DNA from 4 places in the Mesorhizobium sp. B2-2-4 genome. Region 3 is predicted to be linked to each of the others. Evidence: predicted binding sites of a transcription regulator. Region 3 holds the regulator's gene; each other region holds the start of a gene.
The links. Region 3 encodes PhoB, which activates phosphate uptake and scavenging genes when phosphate is short. Its sites were predicted from a motif close to TGTCATNNANCTGTCAT; they were not measured.
Positions count from the first base shown of each region.

Region 1: the regulator PhoB is predicted to act here: its motif matches at 3,181-3,197, upstream of FJ959_RS03465 (PhoX family phosphatase).
Region 2: the regulator PhoB is predicted to act here: its motif matches at 4,390-4,406, upstream of FJ959_RS29080 (LTA synthase family protein).
Region 4: the regulator PhoB is predicted to act here: its motif matches at 2,883-2,899, upstream of ugpB (sn-glycerol-3-phosphate ABC transporter substrate-binding protein UgpB).

Region 1 is NZ_VFWB01000001.1:655,591-661,475, forward strand. It holds gene FJ959_RS03440 (hypothetical protein) at 1-79, opposite strand, end outside; gene FJ959_RS03445 (sensor histidine kinase) at 239-1,630, shown strand; gene FJ959_RS03450 (response regulator transcription factor) at 1,627-2,283, shown strand; gene FJ959_RS31535 (hypothetical protein) at 2,475-2,978, opposite strand; gene FJ959_RS03465 (PhoX family phosphatase) at 3,260-5,263, shown strand; gene FJ959_RS03470 (NAD(P)/FAD-dependent oxidoreductase) at 5,323-5,885, opposite strand, start outside.
Region 2 is NZ_VFWB01000016.1:85,670-91,554, reverse strand. It holds gene mltG (endolytic transglycosylase MltG) at 1-231, opposite strand, end outside; gene fabF (beta-ketoacyl-ACP synthase II) at 334-1,596, opposite strand; gene FJ959_RS29100 (acyl carrier protein) at 1,631-1,867, opposite strand; gene fabG (3-oxoacyl-[acyl-carrier-protein] reductase) at 2,137-2,874, opposite strand; gene FJ959_RS29090 (CopG family transcriptional regulator) at 2,966-3,187, opposite strand; gene fabD (ACP S-malonyltransferase) at 3,227-4,168, opposite strand; gene FJ959_RS29080 (LTA synthase family protein) at 4,445-5,885, shown strand, end outside.
Region 3 is NZ_VFWB01000001.1:83,392-89,276, reverse strand. It holds gene pstA (phosphate ABC transporter permease PstA) at 1-15, shown strand, start outside; gene pstB (phosphate ABC transporter ATP-binding protein PstB) at 12-815, shown strand; gene phoU (phosphate signaling complex protein PhoU) at 841-1,548, shown strand; gene phoB (phosphate regulon transcriptional regulator PhoB) at 1,568-2,257, shown strand; gene FJ959_RS00420 (ROK family protein) at 2,265-3,506, opposite strand; gene xylF (D-xylose ABC transporter substrate-binding protein) at 3,766-4,806, shown strand; gene FJ959_RS00410 (sugar ABC transporter permease) at 4,949-5,885, shown strand, end outside.
Region 4 is NZ_VFWB01000015.1:61,559-67,443, reverse strand. It holds gene FJ959_RS28325 (circadian clock KaiB family protein) at 1-166, shown strand, start outside; gene kaiC (circadian clock protein KaiC) at 150-1,643, shown strand; gene FJ959_RS28315 (ATP-binding protein) at 1,640-2,764, shown strand; gene ugpB (sn-glycerol-3-phosphate ABC transporter substrate-binding protein UgpB) at 3,158-4,462, shown strand; gene ugpA (sn-glycerol-3-phosphate ABC transporter permease UgpA) at 4,702-5,586, shown strand; gene ugpE (sn-glycerol-3-phosphate ABC transporter permease UgpE) at 5,595-5,885, shown strand, end outside.

The sequences.
Region 1 (5,885 bases), 570 kb from region 3:
CCCATTGCTTGGCGGCCGCCGCCGCCAGCAGAAAGATCACGGTCGAAAGACCGAGCTGAAGTAACCCCGAAAAACTCACCCTGCCCTCGATATTGATGCCGGTCGTCCGTGCCTTGTTTCGCAAGCGCGTCGGGACGTCAAGCAGCTGCCGTGGGACCAGGCTCTTGTGTCGGCAGGACCGAAGCGCCAAAGTCGCGGCCACTACCCTGCCCCTGCGGGTGGGGGCGAGGAGCGTGGCGTGCGATTTCTCGAAACCTTGTCGCGGCGCTGGAACGGGCTTACGCTGGCGCTGCAGTTCATCATTGCCGGCGGCTTCGGGCTGCTTGCGGTGATGCTGGTGGTCGGCTTCTGGGTCACCGCGCAAATCCGCGAAAGCGTGCTCCACAATTCGGCGGCCACGACTGCCCTTTATGTCGACAGTGTGATCGCTCCGCTGCTCCCCGATCTGCGCACGAACCATCAGCTCGATGACGCCGTCAAACGGGCGCTTGACGAGACCCTCGGCCAAGGCGCGCTCGGCAAACGGCTGTTTTCCTTCAAGTTGTGGCGTCGGGACGGCACGGTGCTGTATTCGAAGGACACGGCCTTGATCGGCCGGCAGTTCGGCCCGAGCGCCAACCTGCGTGCCGCCTTCGCCGGGAATGTCGTCGCCGAGTTCAACGAGCTAGGCGACGAGGACGACAAGGAGGAGAGGGCCGCGGGCGTGCCGCTGCTGGAAATCTACAATCCAGTCCGCGAACCCTGGTCGGGCGAGGTGGTCGCCGTCACCGAATTCTACGAGATCGCCGACGATTTCCAGGCGGCTCTGGCTTCCGCCTTGCTGTCGAGCTGGCTGATCGTGGCCGGCGCCACGCTGACGGCGCTGCTGCTGTTGTCGGGGATCGTCATACGTGGCAGCCGCACCATCGACAAGCAGCGCGGCGTTCTGCAGGGTCAGGTCTCCGAGCTGCAGGCGCTGGTTTCGCAAAACCGGGCGCTGCGCCTGCGCGTCCAGCAGGCGTCGCGCCGTGCCACGGCGCTCAATGAACGATACTTGCGTCGCATCGGCGCCGACCTTCACGACGGGCCGGCTCAGCTCGTCGCGCTGGCGGCGCTGCGTGTGGACAGCCCCGCCATTTCCGGCGAGGGTGCCTCCAGCGACAGCCGCAACGCCGAGATCGCCATGATCCGCATGGCGCTGGACGACGCGATGCGTGAAATCCGCGGCATCTGCAACGGCCTCGTCCTGCCGCAGATAGAAACGGCCGCGACCGGCGACATTCTGCGTCTTGCCGTCGACGAGCATCAACGCAGGACCCGCAGTTCCGTGGCGCTGACCCTATCCAGGCAGTTGCCCGAACTGGGCGCTTCGGAGAAGATCAGCATCTATCGCTTCGTCCAGGAGGGGCTGAACAACGCTTATCGTCATGGGCAGGGCAAGGATCAGGAGGTGAAGGCCGGGATGACAGGCGGCAAGTTCTTCGTTGAAGTGTCGGATGGCGGGCCCGGATTCGACCCGAGGCGAGCCGAGGGCCTGGGGCTCGCCGGCATCAGGGAACGTATCGAAAGCATTGGTGGCCAGTTCGAGACCACGACCGGGCCACAGGGAACACGATTGATGATTACGCTAGCCGTCGAGGATCAACCATGATCGGTACCATCCGTGTCGCCATTGTCGACGACCACCCGCTGTTTCGCGAAGGCGTTACCCGCAGCCTGTCGGAGATCGGCGGCTTCGAAATGGTGGCCCAGGGCGCCACTGCGCAGGATGCCGAACGCATCGCCTCGACTTTGCAGCCCGACATACTGCTGCTCGACATCAGCATGCCGGGTGACGGCCTTGCGTCGGTGGCCGGCATACTGGGTGCCAATCCCGGACAGAAGATCGTCATGCTGACGGTCTCGGAGGCCAATGCCGACGTGGCGCGGGCGCTGAACGCCGGTGTGCGCGGCTATGTGCTGAAGGGGGTCGGCTCGCGCATGCTGGCCGAAATCCTGAATGGTGTAGCGGCCGGCGAGACCTATGTGTCGCCGACCCTGTCGGCCCGCCTGCTTTCGGACCTGCAATCGCTGCAGCCGGCCAACGGCAGGACGGATCGTCTGCGTCAGCTCACCGGACGCGAGGCCGAGATCCTGCAGCTGGTGGCGGAAGGGCTGAGCAACAAGGAAGTGGCGCTGCGGCTGGCACTGCAGGAAAAAACGGTCAAGCATCACATGACCGGTGTGCTGTCCAAGCTCAACGTCCGCAATCGCACCGAGGCGGCGCTGCTGATGCGCGAAGCGCGGGATCGGGCCGGCAGCTAATCCTGGTCGGCCGCAAGGGATCCCCGGTTTGGGATAACGACACGCATAAATGAAAACCTGAAGCGCGGTGCAGCAGCGGAACGGTCCAGGGCAAAAAAAGACGGCCCCTATACGGGGCCGGAGCGACAAGGTCACCTCCGCCGGGGGGCGGCGGAGGTGACACGTAAAGCGGGCGATGCCTATTGCCCGCTCTACAACCCCTTGAGGCGGCTTATATCCGCCGCCGTCGCAGGGCGCTCGACGATCGTGCGGCCCAGAGCGTCGGTCATTTTGAAGCGACCCTTCTCGATCTCTTCCCCGAAGCCGTTAGGGTGCTGCACCACGATCTTGTTGTCGTCTATTTCGACACGATCGCCGGTTGTTGCGTTCACATGCTTGCCGGAGCTGTTGGCACCCTTCCCCTTGCCGTTGTTGCCGCCGCCATTGTTCCCGTTGCCGCCAGCGTTGCCATTGTTGCCTCCGGCGTTGCCATTGTTGCCGCCGCCGTTATTTCCATTGCCGCCATTGCCGCCATTGCCGTTACCGCCACCACCGCCATTGCCGCTGTTCCCGCCAGGCTTGGCTTGGGCGCTGGACGCGACAATGCCTGCGGCGGAACCGTGAAAATCGAGGTGATAGGGGGCTATGGTCAGCGCCAGTGCCGGCACTGCTCTCAGGGCCAGCCAGCAACAATGAGCCATGATCGAGCTGCGCATCAGTCCCTCACTTGATCGGGCCGGCGAATTCAAGGGCCATCTCGTGCAGGTACGCGACCATCGGCGACATGGCGTGTTCGTGTAAGTGGCCCACGACCGATGCCGCGGCAATCCGGACCTTCGCCCGATCGGTTTAGGACCTTGGTCCGAGTTTCAAACCGAATGTGGCGCGAGGTTCGCGGTCAGCTGGCGGGTGCACGAATGTCACGAAAGTGTGACCGATCGTCTATAAGGGGTCGAAACGCGTGACACGCTCCAGCCATCCAGCCAGAGGCAGACCCATGACCGACCATCGCTCGCCCGACGCCCGATTCCGCACCAGCCTGCTTGAGGAAAGCAACGGTCCGGCGACCAACCCCACCGACAACAGCACCATGGGCGAAATCATCGCCGAACGGTTTTCCCGCCGCGCCTTCCTCAAGGGCTCGCTGGCCGTCTCGGCCATCGCCGCCACCGTCAGCCCGCTGGCGCTCGTGGCCGCCGACGATGCGCGTGCCGCCGAGGGCTCCGCCTTCTCGTTCGAGGAACTCGAAGCCGGTATCGACGACAAGCACCATGTCGCGCCGGGCTACGATGCTGACGTGCTGTTGCGCTGGGGCGATCCGCTGTTTGCCGATTCGCCGGAGTTCGACCCGGCCAGGCAGTCGGCTGAGGCCCAGGCAAGACAATTCGGCTACAACAATGACTATGTCGGCTATATCGGGATCGATGGCTCCGCCGATCATGGCCTGCTGGTCGTCAACCACGAATACACCAATCCGCATCTGATGTTCCCGGGCATCGTCAGGATCGTCGAGAAGGACGGCAAGAAGGCGGCCGAACTCGCGCCGCTCTCGAAGGAGCAGGTCGATGTCGAGATGGCGGCACATGGCGGCACCATCGTCGAGATCCGCAAGGAAGGCGGCAAGTGGCAGGTGGTGCGCGACGGCAAGTTGAACCGCCGCATCACCTCCAACACCGAAATGGCGCTGTCGGGCCCGGTCGCCGGTCATGACCGCGTCAAGACCAATGCCGACCCATCCGGCACCAAGGTCATCGGCACATTCAACAACTGCGCCGGCGGCGTCACGCCTTGGGGCACCTATGTCATGGCCGAGGAGAACATCCACGGCTATTTCTCCGGTGAACTGCCGGAAGGCCATAAGGAAGCCGCCAACTACAAGCGCCTCGGCATTCCGGAAGGCGCCTATGAATGGGGCGCGCATTACGATCGTTTCGACCTCGCCAAGGAGCCGAACGAGCCCAACCGTTTCGGCTGGATCGTCGAGGTCGACGTCAACGATCCGACATCCACGCCGAGGAAGCGCACCGCAATGGGCCGCTTCAAGCATGAAGGCGCCGAATCGATCATCGCCAAGGATGGCCGCGTCGTCTTCTATCTCGGCGACGACGAGCGCTTCGAGTACGTCTACAAATTCGTCACCGCGGGCCGTTTCGATCCGGACGACCGCGCCGCCAACATGAACCTGCTCGATGACGGCACGCTGCATGTCGCCAAATTCGCCGCGGACGGTACGGTGGAATGGCTGCCGATCGTCTTCGGCCAGGGCCCGCTGACGGCCGAGAACGGCTTTGCCGGCCAGGCCGACGTGTTGATCGAGACGCGGCGTGCCGCCGACCTGCTCGGCGCCACCAAGATGGACCGCCCCGAGGACATCCAGCCCAATCGTGTCAACGGCAAGGTCTATGTCATGCTGACCAACAATTCCAAGCGCAAGGCCGACCAGGTCGACGCCGCCAACCCGCGCGCCGACAACGCCTTCGGCCATATCATCGAGATATCGGAGGACGGCGGCGATTTCGCCGGCACCAGGGGCAGATGGGAGGTGCTCCTGAAATGCGGCGATCCGGCGGTTGCCGATGTCGGCGCCACCTTCTCCACCGCCACCACGGCCAATGGCTGGTTCGGCATGCCCGATAATTGCGCGGTCGATTCAGCCGGGCGCCTGTGGGTCGCCACCGACGGCCAGGGCCCGAAGGCCACCGGCCGCACCGACGGCCTGTGGGCGGTCGACACCGAAGGGCCGGCGCGCGCGACGTCAAAACTGTTTTTCCGCGTGCCGATCGGCGCTGAAATGTGCGGGCCGCTGTTTGCGCCCGACGATCAGACCGCCTTCGTCGCCGTCCAGCATCCGGGCGACGGCGGCGAGGATTGGGAGGCGTTCGGCCGCCCGTCCTATTATGAGGATCCGTCGACGCGCTGGCCCGATTTCAAGCCGGACATGCCGGTGCGGCCGGCGGTCGTCGCCATTACCAGGCAAGGCGGCGGCAAGATCGCGATTTAGAGGGCAATTCCAGGAAAGTGGGGTTCCGTCCGACGCGTAAAACGAACCTCCAGCCCGGTTCAGCGGCCCGAATTGGCGATCCGCCGGGCAATCCGCTCGGCGATCGCCTTGGCCTGGATGGCGGCATTGGCGAAGCAGCCGCGGATGCTCGGCCGCATGCCGGTGAACCAGAGGCCAGGCAGTTTCGGATCCGCATCGCCGCCGTTGAAGACCGGAACGCCCTTGCCGTCGAGCACGCCGAGATTGCCGACCATCTGCTCAAGCCCGGTGCGGTAGCCCGTCGCGGCAATGACGATGTCGGGATCGATCAGGCTGCCGTTGGCCAGGATGACGCCGTCGCGGGTGAATTCTTGCACCCCCGGCACGACGGTGATCCTGCCCGAGCGGATGGCGTCGATCGCGCCCTCGTCGGCGGCGATCGCTGTGTAGTCGGTGGTCAGGCGGCTGGCGCCGCCCACCGGCGCCGGCGGCACGCCGAATTTCGTCAGGTCGCCGAAAACCAGCCGCTGCGTCAAGGCGATCACCGCATCGGCGACCCGCAAAGGCAACCGCGCCATCAGCGGCGACAGCCGGTGCACGGCAATCTTGCCGATGCGCTTGGGCAGGACCGACGGACCGTTGC
Region 2 (5,885 bases), on a different contig from region 3:
TTCCTGCTTGCCGAAGTAAAGCGCGATACCCGCCGCCAGAACCATCAGCATCACCAAGGAGATGACGAAGTTCATGAACACGACGACCTGACTGCGCGAAGCACGCGAGCGCTTCGGCGGCGGCGTGCCGGCCTCCGGCCGCAAGGCTTCGGCGGCTGTCTTCGGTACGATCGGCCCCGATGTCGCCTGCCCTTGCCCGAACTCTCCGTTGCCGGCCGGATTTGTGTTCATTTCGCCCTACCGTTTGATCTCTCAACGAATCCCCTGCGGCAGAGTAGGGGCGAATATGGCAAAATTGACGACACGCCGAAGCGCCGTCCGGCAGGCGGACGGTCAGCCATTGTAGCGCTGGAAGACCAGTGAAGCGTTGGTGCCGCCGAAGCCGAAGGAATTGGACAACGCCACGTCGATCTGGCGGGCACGCGGCTTGTTCGGCACCAGGTCGATCGCGGTCTCACGCTCCGGATTGTCAAGGTTGATGGTCGCCGGCGCGATGTTGTCGCGGATGGCGAGGATCGAAAAGATCGCTTCGGCAGCCCCTGCCGCGCCGAGGAGATGGCCGATCGACGACTTGGTCGACGACATCGAAATCTTCGATGCGGCATTGCCGACCAGCCGCTCGACAGCGCCGAGCTCGATCGTGTCGGCCATGGTCGAAGTGCCGTGCGCGTTGATGTAATCGACATCGGCGGGCGTCAGCTTTGCCCGGTTCAACGCCGCCGTCATGCAACGGAATGCGCCGTCGCCATCTTCAGCCGGTGCGGTGATGTGATAGGCGTCGCCGGTCAGGCCGTAGCCGGTCACTTCCGCATAGATCTTCGCGCCGCGCGCCTTGGCATGCTCGAGTTCCTCAAGCACGACGACGCCGGCGCCCTCGCCCATGACGAAGCCGTCGCGATCGCGGTCATAGGGCCGCGAAGCCGTTTGCGGCGCGTCGTTGCGCTCGGTCGAGAGCGCACGGCAGGCAGCGAAGCCAGCGATCGACAGTCGCGTCACCGGCGCTTCGGCGCCGCCGGCGACCATGACGTCGGCATCGCCCCAGATGATCAGCCGGGCTGCGTCGCCGATCGCATGCGCGCCGGTCGAGCAAGCGGTGACGACGGCATGGTTGGGGCCTTTCAGCCCATGCCGGATCGAAACCTGGCCGGAGACGAGATTGATGATCTGGCCGGGGATGAAGAAGGGGCTGATGCGGCGCGGGCCGCGCTCCTTCAGGATCATCGCGTTCTCGGCGATGCCTTCGATGCCGCCAATGCCCGAACCGATCAGAACGCCGGTGGCGCACTGCTCGGCATGGGTCTTCGGCTGCCAGCCGGAATCCTTCAGCGCCTCGTCGGCGGCTGCGATCCCGTACAGGATGAAGTCGCCGATCTTGCGCAGTTCCTTCGGCTCGAGCACCGCCTCGGGATTGAAGGTGGCGTTGCTGCCGTCACCACGCGGAACGACATGGGCGATCTTGCAGGCAAGATCCTCCACCTCGAACTCGGTGATGCGCTTGGCGGCGCTGCGGCCGGTCAGAAGTTCCTTCCAGCTGTGCTCGAAGCCCATGCCGAACGGCGACAGCAACCCAAGGCCCGTGACGACGACACGCCTCATCGCAGGTCCTCCCCGGTGATGACTGCGGAAAGCGTCAGGCCGAAGCCTTGTCGATGTACTTCACGGCATCGCCCACCGTCAGGATGGTTTCAGCCGCGTCATCGGGGATCTCGACGCCGAATTCTTCTTCGAACGCCATGACGAGTTCGACCGTGTCGAGACTGTCGGCGCCCAGATCGTCGATGAAGCTCGCCTGCTCCGTCACCTTGTCGGCATCGACGCCCAGGTGCTCGATGACAATCTTCTTGACGCGCTCTGCGGTGTCACTCATTTGGGGCATCCTCGTCTTTTGGTTGTCTGTCTTCGTTAGCGGGCGGAATGCCGCTAATCAAGCTGAAAGATGGTCCCGCCGGAAACGCAATGGCCGCAGACCGGTTTTTGCCCGAACCGCCGGGTTGCGGGCCGCATTACACGAAAAATCGTGGGCGTCCAAGCCGAAATGGTCGCTTTTCACAGCCCGCCCAGGCGTTGCCTGTCGCCGTCTCAAAGCCACCGCGAATGCCCGGGCCCGGCCCGAAATGCATGCTTTGGCCGACCCGATCAGATCATCGCCATGCCGCCGTTCACATGGATGGTTTGGCCGGTGACGTAGCCGGCCTCGTTGGAGGCAAGATAAGCGACGGCGGACGCCACTTCGGCGCTGGTGCCCATGCGGCGCGTCGGGATAGCGGCCATGATCGCCTCCTTCTGCTTGTCGTTGAGCTTGTCGGTCATCGCCGATTCGATGAAGCCCGGGGCGACACAGTTGACGGTTATGCTGCGGGTGGCGATCTCCTGCGCCAGCGATTTGGAAAAGCCGATCATGCCGGCCTTGGAGGCGCAGTAGTTGGTCTGGCCGGGATTGCCGGTGACGCCGACCACCGAGGTAATGTTGATGATGCGGCCGTGGCGACGGCGCATCATCGGATGGGTCAGCTCACGCGTCAGCCTGAACACGGCCGTCAGATTGACTTCGAGCACGCTGTCCCAGTCGGCGTCCGACATCCGCACGAACAGCCCATCCTTGGTGATGCCGGCATTGTTGACCAGGATGTCGACGCCCTCGAGATCGGCCTCCGCTTTCTGGCCGAGCGCCTTGACCTCGTCGCGGTTCGATAGGTCGGCCGGAAACAGCTTCACCCGGTCGCCGAGTTCGGCGGCCAACGCCTCCAGTTTCTCGACGCGCGTGCCGTGCAGGCCGACGATGGCGCCTTGCGCATGCAGCACCCTGGCGATCGCCTCGCCGATGCCTCCTGACGCGCCGGTGACAAGTGCCTTGCGGCCGGTCAGTTCGAACATGTGTTTTCCTCTTTGGTTTCGGAAGCTCAGCGAGCAACCTTATCTGTATACGTCTCGCGGGTATCCGATTGCCATCACCAACGGAATATCTTCAGCGATACAAGCCGCGCCAGAAATCATCAGCTTTCATAATATCCTCTTCCCCTCGCCCAATGCGTCCTGCAGCTTCGGCCGCCAAGTCATAATCTTCCACATCGTCCAGGCCGCGCTGGATGAGTTCGCACAAACAATCAACTTTGCTGCGGCCTGTCCTAGCGACAAAGGAGTCCAGGCGCTGTTCGATTTCGGCAGAAAGACGGATTGAGACAGGCATGCCAAACCTCGTGAGTTCGTCAAATTCAGTCGCGGCGCCTCACCCGAGCGCCGCCAGTGCGGTTTCGACCTCGGCCGCGGAACCGACCGATGCCGTGGCGATTTCGCGGTTGATGCGCCGGGCCAGCCCTGAAAGCACTTTTCCCGCGCCGACTTCATAGAGCGTGGTGACGCCGTTCGCGCCGAACCACTCCACTGTCTCGCGCCAGCGCACGCGGCCGATCACCTGTTCGAACAGACGGCGCGCAATGATTTCGGGATCGCTGGTCGGAGTGACCGTGACATTGGAGACGAGCGGCACGACAGGCGCGTTCTTGGTTACCCCGGCCAGCGCCTCGCGCATGATCTCGGCGGCGGGCGCCATCAGCGCCGAATGGAAGGGCGCGGAGACCTGCAGCATCAGCGCTCGCTTGGCGCCTTTTTCCGTGCACAGTTTGGCAGCCAGTTCGACCGCTGCCCTGGCGCCGGAAATCACCAGCTGGCCACCGCCATTGTCGTTGGCGATCTGGCAGACCGATCCTTTGGCAGCCTCGGCGCAGGCGGCTTCGACATCGGCCTGCTCCAGTCCGATGATCGCCGCCATGGCGCCTTCGCCGGCGGGCACCGCCGCTTGCATGGCATTGCCGCGGATGCGCAGCAGCCTGGCGGCATCGGCAACCGAGACGAAGCCGGCGGCGGCAAGCGCCGAATATTCGCCCAGCGAATGGCCAGCGACGTAGGTAATCTTGTCCTTCAGCGAGAAGCCGCCCGCTTCCAAGGCCCTGATCGCGGCCAGCGATACGGCCATCAGCGCCGGCTGCGCGTTGGCGGTGAGCGTCAGCGTCTCTTCCGGCCCTTCCCAGATCAGCTTCGACAGGTTTTCGCCGAGCGCGTCGTCGACTTCGCTAAAAACCCTACGCGCCTCGGGGAAGGCATCGGCGAGGTCCTTGCCCATGCCGACAGCCTGGCTGCCTTGTCCCGGAAAGGTGAATGCAACGGCCATGTGTGGGCTCCCAAAGCTCGGTTCTGCTTGCCTGATACACGAATTTTCCTGCCTGTGACGCAACGCGGCCTGCCAAGTCAAGCCCGGTTCGACCCGGCCCCTTGGCAGCTTTGCCGGCCGAGTGCCTGTTCCAAAAGGCTTTTTGGCGATCACTCCTGATGAAAACCGCTCACGAATCGTTTGCTGGCTCTTCTTATTTCCGCCACAGGCGCTAGCTTTGCGTGACAATTCCATGACAATCGAGTGACGGGTCTGTCGCTGGGTGGGGAAGTTAAAGTGGCTAGGATTTCGAAAGGCGCAGGCAAAGCCGCGCCACAGTTTCTGGAAGACGATCCTTCCACCGGCTACCTGCCGGGACGGAAGTGGCCGACCATACGCTATGGGCTGACCAGCCTGCTGATCGCGGCCGTCCTGGTGTTCGCCATCGAATTGATCGTGCGCGGCGACTTCGCCGGCACGGTTTCCTTCTTCCTGCAGCCGCTCAAGCCGGGCTGGACCACGATCGTGGTGTTCGCACTGGTTCTGGTCGGCCTCGATGCCGTTTTCGGCCGCAGCTATCAAAGCCTGATGATCGTCGCGCCGCTGACGCTCTCGCTGGCTTTCATCGGTCACCAGAAATCGCATTATCTCGGCGATCCCCTCTACCCGACCGATTTCCTCTACTCCCGCCAGATCGTGGCGCTGCTGCCGCTTCTGGTGCGTGACCGTCCGATGACTGCCCTTGCCATGATTGTCGGCATCGTCGCCGGCCTGTCGCTGCTCATCTATGGCTGGCGGGTCTGGCGTCGAAAAGTGCCCATACTCAGCCGCAAGGGCCGTCTCGCCCGGCTGACGCTGGCCGTGCCGCTGCTCGCCTTCTTCGTCTCGATCATGGACTATGCCACCTTCTCCTGGACCCGGGACCGGCTGCAGATCATCCCGATCATGTGGGACCAGAAGGAAAATTACGCCTCCAACGGCTTTGCGCTCGCCTTCGCGCTGAACGTGCCGATGGCGCATGTCTCGGCGCCGCCAGGCTATTCGGAAAAGGCGATCGCGGCCATCGACAGGCCGCAGGTGACCGCCTCGGTGCCCCAGGAAAAGCCCGACATCATCGTCGTCATGAGCGAATCCTTCTGGGATCCGACCAAGCTGCCCGGGGTCACCATCACGCCCGATCCGATCCCCAACGTGCGGGCGCTGCGTTCGGGCTCCATGTTCTCACCCGAATTCGGCGGCATGACCGCCAATATCGAGTTCGAGGCACTGACCGGCTTCTCCAACGCCTTCCTGCCGGCCGGCAGCATCCCCTACCAGCAATATGTGCGCACGCCGACGCCGTCGCTGGCGACCTTCCTGAAGAGGGAGGGCTACAGGGCGCGCGCCATCCATCCGGGCACCAACTGGTTCTGGAACCGCGGCGCGGTCTATGCCGATTTCGGCTTCGACGACTTCAGATCGGAAGAGACGCTGCCGCCGATGCAAAAGCGCGGGCCGCTGGCATCCGACGCGGCGATGACGGACGAGATCATCAGCGAGGCCGATGCCAGCGATGCCCCGGTGTTCTTCTTTGCCGTCAGCCTGCAGAACCACGGCCCTTACGAGCCGAACCGCTACTATAATCCGACCCACACCGTGCAGGCCCCGATCAGCCAATGGGCGCGTGAATCGCTGCTGAGTTACACCGAGGGCTCGGCCGACGCGGACCGCGGTCTCGAACGCCTGGTCGAATGGGCAA
Region 3 (5,885 bases):
AGAGAGGACAGATGAAACCGATGTTGTCCACCGAGTTGAATACGCCCGAAGTCGCGGTCGAGAAAGCCAAGATCGAGGTCAAGGGCCTCAATTTCTACTATGGCCAGTCGAAGGCGCTGAAGGATATCAGCCTGTCGCTGCCCGAGCGCAGCGTCACCGCCTTCATCGGGCCTTCGGGCTGCGGGAAGTCGACGCTGCTGCGCGTCTTCAACCGCATCTACGAGCTTTACCCGAGGCAGAGCGCCGAGGGCCAGGTGCTGCTCGACGGCCAGAATATCCTCGACCGTTCGCAGGATCTCAACCTGCTCAGGACCAAGATCGGCATGGTGTTCCAGAAGCCGACGCCGTTCCCGATGTCGATCTACGAGAACATCGCCTTCGGCGTCAGGCTCTATGAGAAGCTCAGCAAGGCGGAGATGGACGGCCGTGTCGAGCAGGCGCTGAAGCGCGCGGCACTGTGGAGCGAGGTCAAGGACAAGCTCAACGCCAGCGGCCTCAGCCTTTCGGGCGGCCAGCAGCAGCGCCTCTGCATCGCCCGCACGGTGGCGGTGAAGCCGGAGGTCATCCTGCTGGACGAGCCTGCCTCGGCGCTCGATCCGCTGTCGACCGCCAAGATCGAGGAGCTGATCGACGAGTTGCAGGCCGATTATACGATCGTCATCGTCACCCACAACATGCAGCAGGCGGCGCGCGTGTCGAAGCAGACCGCCTTCATGTATCTGGGCGAGCTGGTCGAGTTCGACCGCACCGAGAAGATCTTCACGTCGCCCCGCGAGAAGCGCACGCAGGACTATATCACCGGCCGCTTCGGCTGATCCCAGGCATACGAGGACCAAGATCATGGCCGAACACACAGTCGCAGCCTTTGACGAAGATCTCGGACAGATCAGCAGGCTGATCCGCGACATGGGCGATCTCGCCTCATCGATGGTCGGCGGCGCGACCAAGGCGCTCCTGAATTCCGACAACGCGCTCGCCCAGCGCGTCGTCTCCGACGACGCGATCATGGATGCGCGCCAGCGCGAACTCGACGACCGCGCCATCACCCTGATCGCCAAGCGGCAGCCCATGGCGGACGATCTGCGCCATGTCGTCGGCTCGATCCGCATGGCGGGCGATCTCGAACGCATCGGCGATCTCGCCAAGAACATCGCCAAGCGCGTCGGCACCGTCGGCCTTGCCGCCACGCCGCGCGACCTGTCGCACTCCATCGACGCCATGGCGCAGCTTGTGCTGATCCAGGTCCAAGGCGTGATCGAGGAGTATGCGGCGCGCGATGCCGCGGCACTTGCCAAGCTGCGCGCCGACGATGAACGCATCGACGTCAAATACACGTCGGTCTTCCGCGAGCTGCTGACCTACATGATGGAGGATCCGCGCAACATCACCGCCTGCACGCATCTTTTGTTCTGCGCCAAGAATCTCGAGCGCATCGGCGATCACGTGACCAACATTGCCGAAAATGCCTATTATGTGCTGACCGGCACGCAATTGCCCGCCAATCGCCCGAAGCAGGACGAGACGGCGATGTCGGCGCCAGCGGCTTGACGGCAGGGGTGACCAGTCGATGATCGCGCCACGCATCATGGTGGTGGAGGACGAGGAGCCGCTGGGTGTGCTGCTCCGTTACAATCTGGAATCGGAGGGTTATCAGGTAGAGGTGGTGACGCGCGGCGACGAAGCCGAGATCCGCTTGCAGGAGAATGTCCCTGACCTTCTTGTGCTCGACTGGATGGTGCCGGCGGTGTCCGGCATCGAGCTCTGCCGCCGTCTCCGCATGCGGCCCGAGACCGAGCGGCTGCCGATCATCATGCTGACGGCGCGCGGCGAGGAAAGCGACCGGGTGCGCGGTCTCTCCACCGGCGCCGACGACTATCTGGTCAAGCCGTTCTCAACGCCGGAATTCATGGCACGCGTCAAGGCGCTGCTGCGCCGCGCCAAGCCCGAAGTTCTGTCCAGCGTGCTCAAGGTCGGCGACATCGTGCTCGACCGTGAATCGCACCGGGTCTACCGCAAGAAAAGCGAGATCCGGCTCGGGCCGACCGAGTTCCGCCTGCTCGAATTCATGATGCGACATCCCGGCCGCGTGTTCTCGCGCAGCCAACTGCTCGACAATGTCTGGGGCGAAACGATCTATATCGACGAGCGCACCGTGGACGTGCATGTCGGCCGGCTGCGCAAGGCGGTCAACAATGGCCGCATGCCTGACGTGATCCGCACCATTCGGGGCGCGGGGTATGCGATTCGCGAAGACTAGGGATATGTCACGCAACGTTCTCGCCCACGCCTGATTTCGCCTGTGCCCCCGGCGCGAAAATCTCCTGGTCGACGAAGGTCAGCGCGCGCATGGCGCAGCCCTCGCGGATCAGTGGCAGTTCGTTCGGCTCGGTGTCGAAGGAAATCGATTTCGAGTGCTGGCCGCCGGCGGTCTGGGCAATGGCCTCGCGCAGAGCCGGCTCGATCAGGTCGAAGGCGGCGGCGCTGACGCCGACCATGGCGACCGGCGCCGGATCGATCAGCGCGAACAGGCTGCCAAGGCCGTAACCCAGCGCCTCGCCGGCCTTGCGGTAGGCTTCGCGCTCCGGCCCGTCCTTTTCGCGCGCCGAGGCCGCCAGGGTGCGCATGTCGGCGTCGCTGACGTCGACGGGCTCGGTGTCCTCGCCAAGCTGCCTCGCGTTGCGCCAGATGGCATAGTTGCCGGCATAGGCCTCGACGCAGCCGCGCCGCCCGCAGCGGCAGAGCGCCCCGCCGGGGCGATGGATCATGTGGCCGAACTCGCCTCCGGATGAATGGGTGCCGGTGAACAGTTCACCCTTCAGCACCAAGCCCATGCCGATGCCGTGCGACAAAAGGATGGCGATGAAGTCGTCGCGGTAGCGCTGGGGATCGCGCCAGCGCAGCGCCACCGCCATCATGTTGCAATCGTTCTCCATGGTGGCGGGAATGCCGAACTCGGCCTCCAGTATGTCGGCGAAGGCGATGTCGGTCTGCGGCGTGATCGGCGACCACAGCATGGTGCGCGCATCCGTGTCGGTGATGCCCTGGATCGCCAGCGCGATACGGGCGATGCTGCCGACGTCGAGGTCGGGATCCTCGAACCGCCGCCTGACGATGGCCACGCATTCGCCGATCAGCGCCTCGCGCGACAGGGTGAGCGTGTCCAGCCGGCGCTGCTCTTCAGATATCACCTGGCCGGCATAGTCGATGACGGCGACGGAGAGAAAATTCAGCGACAGCACCACGGTCATCACCGCCGCGGCTTCAGGGTTGAGGCTGAGGCCGACCTGCGGCCGGCCGCGTTTCAGCGCACCGGCCTCGCTCGGCTTGCTCTGCGCCAGGATGCCTTCGCCAATCAGGTCGGAGGAGATCGCCGATATGGTGGAATGGCTGAGCCCGGTGGTCGCGGCAATCTCGGTGCGCGAGGGCTGCCCGGCACGGCGCACGGCCGCGATCACCATCGCCCGGTTGCGTCGGCGCAAATCGTCGTGGCGGATTCCGACCGACATGTTTCTCGCATCCTCCCCGTCGCCGCGTTCTCTCCCCAGGATCCCGACGACCGTCAAATACTGGCAGAACCGGCCTTGGCTGTCATTATTTATTCCGGAGCTCGAAAAAAATTCACGAGGACATCAAAATACATCAGAATCGACGTTGACAGCGTTCCGACGATGGACCAGTGTTTTTTCGAGGCTCGAAAAAATAGAGCCTTTGTGCCGGCCTACGGGCCTGTTTGGTCGCGCCATACGCGGCGCAGGGAGGATTAAGATGAAGAGATTCACAGCCGCCATCCTGGCGGGTGTCGCCATGTCGCTGACGCTCGCGTCGGTCGCGCAGGCGAAGGACAAGGTCATCGGCGTTTCCTGGTCGAACTTCCAGGAAGAGCGCTGGAAGACCGACGAGGCCGCCATGAAGAAGGCGATCGAAGCCGCCGGCGACAAGTATATTTCCGCCGACGCCCAGTCCAATCCCGGCAAGCAGCTCACCGACGTCGAGAGCCTGATCTCCCAGGGCGCCAATTCGCTGATCATCCTGGCGCAGGACGCCTCCGCCATCGGCCCGGCGGTGCAGAAGGCGCTCGACGAAGGCATTCCGGTCGTCGGCTATGACCGCCTGATCGAGAACAAGGACGTCTTCTATCTGACCTTCGACAACAAGGAAGTCGGCCGCATGCAGGCCCGCGAAGTGTTCAAGGTGAAGCCGGAAGGCAACTACGTCTTCATCAAGGGCTCGGGTGCCGATCCGAATGCCGATTTCCTGTTCTCGGGCTCCATGGAAGTGCTCAAGGACGCCATCGACAGCGGCAAGATCAAGAATGTCGGCGAAGCCTATACGGATGGCTGGCTGCCGGCCAATGCGCAGAAGAACATGGAGCAGTTCCTGACCGCCAACGACAACAAGGTCGACGCGGTCGTCGCGGCCAATGACGGCACTGCCGGCGGCGTCGTCGCGGCGCTGACGGCTCAAGGCCTGGCCGGTACCGTTCCGGTCTCGGGCCAGGACGGCGACCACGCGGCGCTGAACCGCATCGCGCTCGGCACGCAGACCGTGTCGGTGTGGAAGGACGCGCGTGAACTCGGCAAGAATGCCGCCGAGATCGCCTCGCAGCTGGCCGACGGCAAGAAGATGACCGATATCGCCGGCGTCAAGGACTTCACAACGCCCGGTGGGAACACCGTCAAATCGCTGTTCCTGACCCCGGTTGCGATCACCAAGGACAATCTCAACGTCGTCATCGACGCCGGCTGGATCAAGAAAGACGAGGTCTGTGCCGGCGTCGCGGCGGGCAGCGTCGCGGCCTGCAACTGATCTTCCATTTCATGCGATGAACGCCGCGGCTGCCAAGCCGCGGCGTTTTTTCAAGAAAATTTGTTTTTCCGCCCCGGGCGGGTAACTTCTAGGCTGGCTTCCGGCATCCCGCATCGGACGGGCAGGCCGGTGGGAGAAAATCATGACCGATACGACGTCCAACCCGCAGGCCGACACCGCGCGTGCGTCGGAACTCGGCGCCGTCGCCCGGTTCCTTAAGGCGACCGAGATCGACACGCGCATGCTCGGCATGATCGGCGCGCTGCTGCTGATCTGGATCGGGTTGCATGTCTTGTCCAGCCTGCGTCTCGGCGTCAATCCGCTCGATTTCGACAGCCGTACCTTTCTCACGCCGCGCAATCTGTGGAACCTGTCGGTGCAGACCTCGGCCGTCGCCATCATGGCCTGCGGCATGGTGCTGGTCATCGTCATGCGCAATATCGATCTGTCCGTCGGTTCCGCCGAAGGGTTGATCGGCATGGTCATGGGCTTCGCCCAAGTGCATTTCCTAGTGCGCTTCGTCGGGCTTGAGCTTGGCAACCCATGGATCTGGGTGCTGGCGCTGGTCATCGGCCTGGTGCTCGGTCTGTTGATCGGCGCCTTCCAGGGCTTTGTCATCGCCTATCTCGAAGTGCCGGCCTTTATCGTGACGCTGGGCGGGCTTCTGGTCTGGCGCGGTGCGGCATGGTGGGTTACCAGCGGCCAGACGGTGGCGCCGCTCAACGCGACGTTCCAGCTGATGGGCGGCGGCCCGGCCGGATCGATCGGCGCGACCTGGAGCTGGGTGGTCGGTATCGCCGCCTGCCTTGCGGTGGTGCTTGCGCTGTTCAACGGGCGGGTACAGCGCAAGCGCTTCCGTTTCCCGCTGCGTCCGATCTGGGCCGAGACGCTGATCGGCGTGCTGACCTGCGCCGTCATCATGGGCGCGGTTTGGCTGGCCAATTCCTATCCGTGGCCAGTCGGCATCGTGAACAGATATGCAGCCGCCAACAACATAACCGTGCCCGAGGGCGGCCTGTTCATCGCCCACGGCATCGCCATACCGGTGCTGATGGCCATCGCCGTCGGGCTGGTCATGA
Region 4 (5,885 bases), on a different contig from region 3:
ACATCCTCATGAGGCGGAGCGAGCAGGGATACTAGCAACGCCGACGCTCTCCGACGAATCCGCCGATCCCCCGCGCCGTCTGGTGGGCGACATCAGCAATATCGCTCAGGTTCTGGACTATTTCGGTTTTCGCAAGAAGGATGATATTCATGACCGCGACGGATGAGATCTCTATCGACCCGGTTCTTGAACGCGTCAATACAGGGATCGAGGCTTTTGACGACTTGGTGATGGGTGGCTTGCCGCGCGGACGCACCACCATCGTGGGCGGCACGCCCGGTAGCGGCAAGACCGTATTCGCCACGCAGTTCCTGGCGCATGGCATCACCGGTCTCAATGAGGCCGGTGTCTTCGTCACTTTCGAGGAGTCGCCAACCGAGATCGAGGTAAACATGGCGAGCTTCGGCTGGGACATCCGCGGCTGGCGAGCGGCGGACAAGCTTGTTTTCGTCGATGCGAGCCCGCGCGATCAGGACCAGGTGGTTGTGGGCGATTTCGACCTCGCCGGTCTTCTGACCCGCATTCTGCACGCGAGCCGAAGCGCCGGGGCAAAGCGCATCGTGCTCGATTCGGTTACCCAACTTTTCGATCATTTCGTAGCCGAGCAGACGGCAGTGCGCCGCGAACTTCTACGTATTGCGACCGCGCTGAAGAAAGAAGGGTTGACGGTCCTTATGACCGCGGAACGCAACAGTGAATATGGTGAAATCTCCCGTCACCGAATAGAGGAGTTCGTCGCAGACAATGTCGTGATCCTTCGCAATGCCCTTGATCGCGAGCGCCGTCGGCGGACCATAGAAGTCCTGAAAATGCGCGGCAGCCGTCACGTTGAGGGCGAAGTGCCCATAACGCTGGTCGCCGAACAGGGCATCGTAGCTGTGCCTCTGTCATCGTTGCGCCTGGAGCAGCAATCAAGCACGAAACGGGTCACCAGTGGTAATTCCGAACTCGACAAAATGTGCAGCGGCGGGTTCTTTCGCGACAGCGTAACCCTTGTCAGTGGAGCCACAGGCACCGGAAAGACTCTACTTGTCACCAACTTTCTAGCGGGCGGAGTGGCTGCGGGCGAACGCGCCTTGCTCGTCGGCTATGAGGAGAGCCGCGGCCAGCTTTTCCGCAACGCGCGTAGCTGGGGCGTCGATTTCGAAGCGATGGAGGCGGATGGTCGCCTGAAGGTAGTCTGCCTTTATCCGGAAGCGCAGAGTTTGCCGGATCACCTTCTGATGATCCGCGAACTGGTGGCGGAGTTCAAACCCGATCGCATGGCAATCGACAGCTTGTCGGCATTGGAGCGCATCGCTCCAGAAACCGGGTTTCGTGAGTTCTTGATCAGCGTCACCTCCTTCATAAAGAAGCGCGAAATTGCCGGCCTTTGCACCGCTACCAACAAATCGCTTGTCGGAGGCCAGAGCGCTAGCGAGCAGCATATTTCCACACTCACCGATTCGATCATTCTGTTGCGCTACATTCAGCAGGAAGAATTCATGCATCGCGGCATGATGGTGCTGAAAATGCGCGGCAGCGAACACGACAAACAGATACGGCGCTTCACCATCGACAGTGGCGGTATGCATCTTGGAAAGCCCTTTGACAGCGCGCCTGATGTGTTCGGCGACTCCGCCGTGGACAACACGTCGACATGAAGAGCGCCTTGAATACGGCGCAAAACGCCGCCGAAATGCTGGAATCGCCCGGAGATACATCTCCGGCTGGCATCAGCCAGCTCAGCTTTCGCCAGTTGATCGAAAATACCGCCGACGGGATGCTGGTGGTCGATTTGGACGGAACAGTGCTCTATGCCAATCCTGCGGCAGCCGTAATTTTTGGACAGCCGCTTGACGAACTCCTCCACGTTCCGCTCGGCCGTCCGGTCGTCTCCGGAGAGATCGCCGAGATCACCGTTCACCGTTCCGGCCGCAAGCCGGCAGAAGTGGAAATGCGTACGGTCGAGGTTACCTGGGACAGCAGGCCCGCATTGCTTGCCAGCCTGCGCGATGTCTCGGCCCAGCGATCAAGAGAAGAAAACGCACGCCAGTCACAAAAGCTCGAAGCCATTGGACGCCTCGCAGCTGGCATTGTCCATGACTTCAACAACCTACTCGCCGTTTTCGGGTCTGGCCTTCGGCTTCTGGAGAAACAGATCGCTAAATATCCTGCGGATGAGAAAGTCACTCTGCTGGTCGAGGAGATGTTCAGGCGGATCGAAAATGGAGGAGCGCTAACACAGCAACTGCTTGCCTTTTCGCGACGCCAATCCCTGGCCCCGGAACAGATTGATCTCAATGAACGTATCAAGGGGCTGACGACGCTGCTGGAACGGACGTTGGGGAGCGGTATCCGGGTGCAATGCAATCTGGATCCAGCCTTGGACCCTATCCTTATCGATGCCAACCAGCTCGACATCGCCGTTCTTAACCTTGCGGTGAACGCCAGAGATGCAATGAAAGGCAGTGGCACCCTCACGATTGAGACCAGCAATTTTCCAAATGATCTGGAGGATTTGCGTTCAGCGGCGGCTTCATTTGTTCGCGTGACTGTACGCGATACCGGCTGTGGAATGAGCAAGGACACCCTGGCGCGCGTTTTCGAGCCGTTCTTCACAACAAAATCGGAAGGGCAGGGTACGGGACTCGGGCTAAGCCAAGTTTACGGCTTCATCAAGCAATCCGGTGGGCATGTCCGAATCGATAGCGAAATCGGTCAGGGAACAAGCCTGCATCTCTACTTGCCGCGCGCTTCTGGAACCCAGCGGCAGCAGAACTGAGCGGCGGCAGACCCATTCCCGGCCAGCAGACTGATTGGCCGATGTCAAATCCGTCAGGCTGAGCGCGGGACGGGAATTTCCACGCATCGACCGAGCAAACCGACGCCTTTTTCAGCGTTGTCATGTCAGCGTTGTCATGTGCTGTTAGACGCCGTTCGTCGGTGAGGTCGCTGACCGTCTCGAGACAGGTCCCTGGTACATCAATTCAAGCAGCAAGCCGCTATGCAATCCTTTTCCGGGTCACTTTCATCCGGAAGTGAACGCTACTTTAGCCGGACATGAAGTGCGCCTGCCCGCAACAAAACCGTTGTCCGCTGCGCGCGAACGACACATAGTGCCATTGCGGGAGTGCCCCTTTCGCCAATGACAAGCAATGAGAACGGGAGACGAAACATGAAGTTCTTTGGCTTCGCGGCCGGTGTCGCCGTGACCCTGCTTTCCACAACCTCCGCCTTCGCCGTCACGCAGATCAGCTGGTGGCACGCCATGACCGGCGCCAACGCAGAGGTCGTCGACAAGATTTCCAAGGATTTCAACGCCAGCCAGGGCGACTACCAGATTGTTCCGGTTTTCAAGGGCACCTATCCCGAAACGCTGAATGCCGGCATCGCCGCCTATCGCGCCGGCCAGTCGCCTGACATCATCCAGGTGTTCGATGTCGGCACCGGCGTGATGATGGCGGCCCGGGACGCGATCAAGCCAGTGGCCGAGGTGCTGACCGGCGCCGGGATGGACTTTGACAAGAGCCAGTATCTGCCAGGCATCGTCGGTTATTATTCGACGCCGGACGGCACCATGCTGTCCTTCCCCTACAACTCCTCCTCGCCGATCCTCTACTACAACAAGGACATCTTCCAGAAGGCGGGGCTCGATGTGAACAACCCACCCAAGACCTGGAACGAGGTGTGGGAGGATGCCAAAAAGATCAAGGCGAGCGGCGCCGCCGCTTGCGGCTACACCTCGACCTGGCTGACCTGGATACACCTGGAAAACTTCGCGGCGTGGAACGATGTGCCGTGGGCCACGCAGCAGAATGGCCTGGCCGGCGGTGATGTCGAACTCAAGATCAACTCGCCGATCTTCGTCAAACATTTCCAGGCGCTCGCCGATCTGGCCAAGGACGGCACCTTCAAATATGGCGGGCGCACCTCCGAAGCCAAGCAGATATTCCTCGCCGGCGAATGCGGCATCTTCACCGAATCCTCGGGCGGCCTAGGCGACATCGTCAAGTCGGGCATGAACTACGGCATTGGCCAGTTGCCCTATGACAGCGACGCCAAGGGCGCGCCGCAGAACACGACGCCGGGCGGTGCCAGCCTTTGGGTCTTCGGCGGCAAGTCCGACGAGGAGTACAAAGGCGTCGCGGCTTTCTTCGCCTATCTGTCCAAGACCGATGTGCAGGAATATCTGCACCAGAAATCGGGATACCTGCCGGTGACGCTCGCCGCCTATGAGGCGACGAAAAAGTCCGGCTTCTACGACAAGAATCCCGGTCGCGAGACGCCGATCCTGCAGATGACGGGCAAGGCGCCGACCGACAATTCGAAGGGCGTGCGGTTGCCGAACTTGCCGCAGGTGCGCGACATCCAGAACGAGGAGTTCGAAAAGATGCTTGCCGGCCAGGAAACCGCCCAGCAGGCGCTCGACAATGCGGTCACGCGTGGCAACGCGGCGATCAAGGAAGCGCTGGGGAATTAGGGCGCGTCCGAACCTATCGAGTTATAGTCCTTGCTCTACGAGGCCCCCCTCTGCCCTGCCGGGCATCTCCCCCTGAAGGGGGGAGACTGGCTGTCGCGACCGTTTTCGGCGATTGTCAAAGCTGGAGAATGGCAGCTGCCGCAGGAACTGCCAATCTTCCTCCAAGAAGGGGAGATGCCCGGCAGGGCAGCGGTGAGCGCCGTAGAGTGCCGCTCGGCTTTCCACGCCGGAGCGGCGCATTGACCCCGCGCGTCGTCTTTCCCAACAAAGTCTTGCCATACCTCCTGGTGGCGCCGCAACTTGCCATCACGCTGGTGTTCTTCTACTGGCCGGCCGGGCAGGCGCTCTACCAGTCGATGCTGAGGCAGGACCCGTTCGGGCTGAGGAGCAGGTTCGTCTGGTTTGCCAATTTCCGCAAGGTGCTTGCCGACCCGGCCTATCTCAACTCGATCAAGGTCACAGTGGTGTTTTCGCTCGCGACCGTGATCGTTGCCATGGGCGTGGCGCTGCTCCTTGCCGTGATGGCGGAAAAGGTGGTGCGCGGCAAAGGCCTCTACCGCACGCTGATGATCTGGCCCTACGCGGTGGCGCCGGCGATTGCAGGCATGCTGTGGCTGTTCCTGTTCAATCCATCGATCGGCTCGCTGTCTTATCTGCTGAGACGTTTGGGCGTCGCCTGGGATCCGCTGCTCAACGGCACCGACGCCATGATCCTTCTGGTGGCGGCGGCCGCCTGGAAGCAGATCAGCTATAATTTCCTGTTCTTCGTCGCCGGGCTGCAGGCGGTGCCGAAAACGCTGATCGAGGCGGCGGCGATCGACGGCGCCGGCGAAACCAAGCGCTTCTGGACCATCGTCTTCCCGCTTTTGGCGCCGACGACGTTTTTCCTTTTGGTCGTCAATACCGTCTATGCGCTGTTCGACACGTTCGGCATCGTCCACGCCGTCACCGGCGGCGGGCCGGGCAAGGCCACCGAGACACTGGTCTACAAGGTCTACAATGACGGCTTCGTCAATCTGATCCTCGGCGATTCGGCGGCGCAGTCGGTCATCCTGATGGTCATCGTCATCGCGCTCACCGCCATCCAGTTCCGCTACGTGGAACGGAAGGTTCATTACGGCTGAGGAGCGCGATGATCGGTCAATCCCCGTTTCGCATTTTCCTTGCACATGCCGTGCTCATCCTCGGCATACTGATCGTGGCCTTTCCGATCTACTACACTTTCGTTGCCTCGACGCAGACGCTGCAAACCATCCTTAGGCCGCCACTGCCTTTCCGGCCGGGCAGCGAGTTCTGGAACAATTACGGCGAGGCGCTGTTCGGCCGCGTCGGCCGCATCGGCGGGCTCGGCGTCGGCAGGCTGCTCCTCAACTCCACGATCATGGCGCTCGGCGTTGCGGTCGGAAAGATATTCATCTCGATC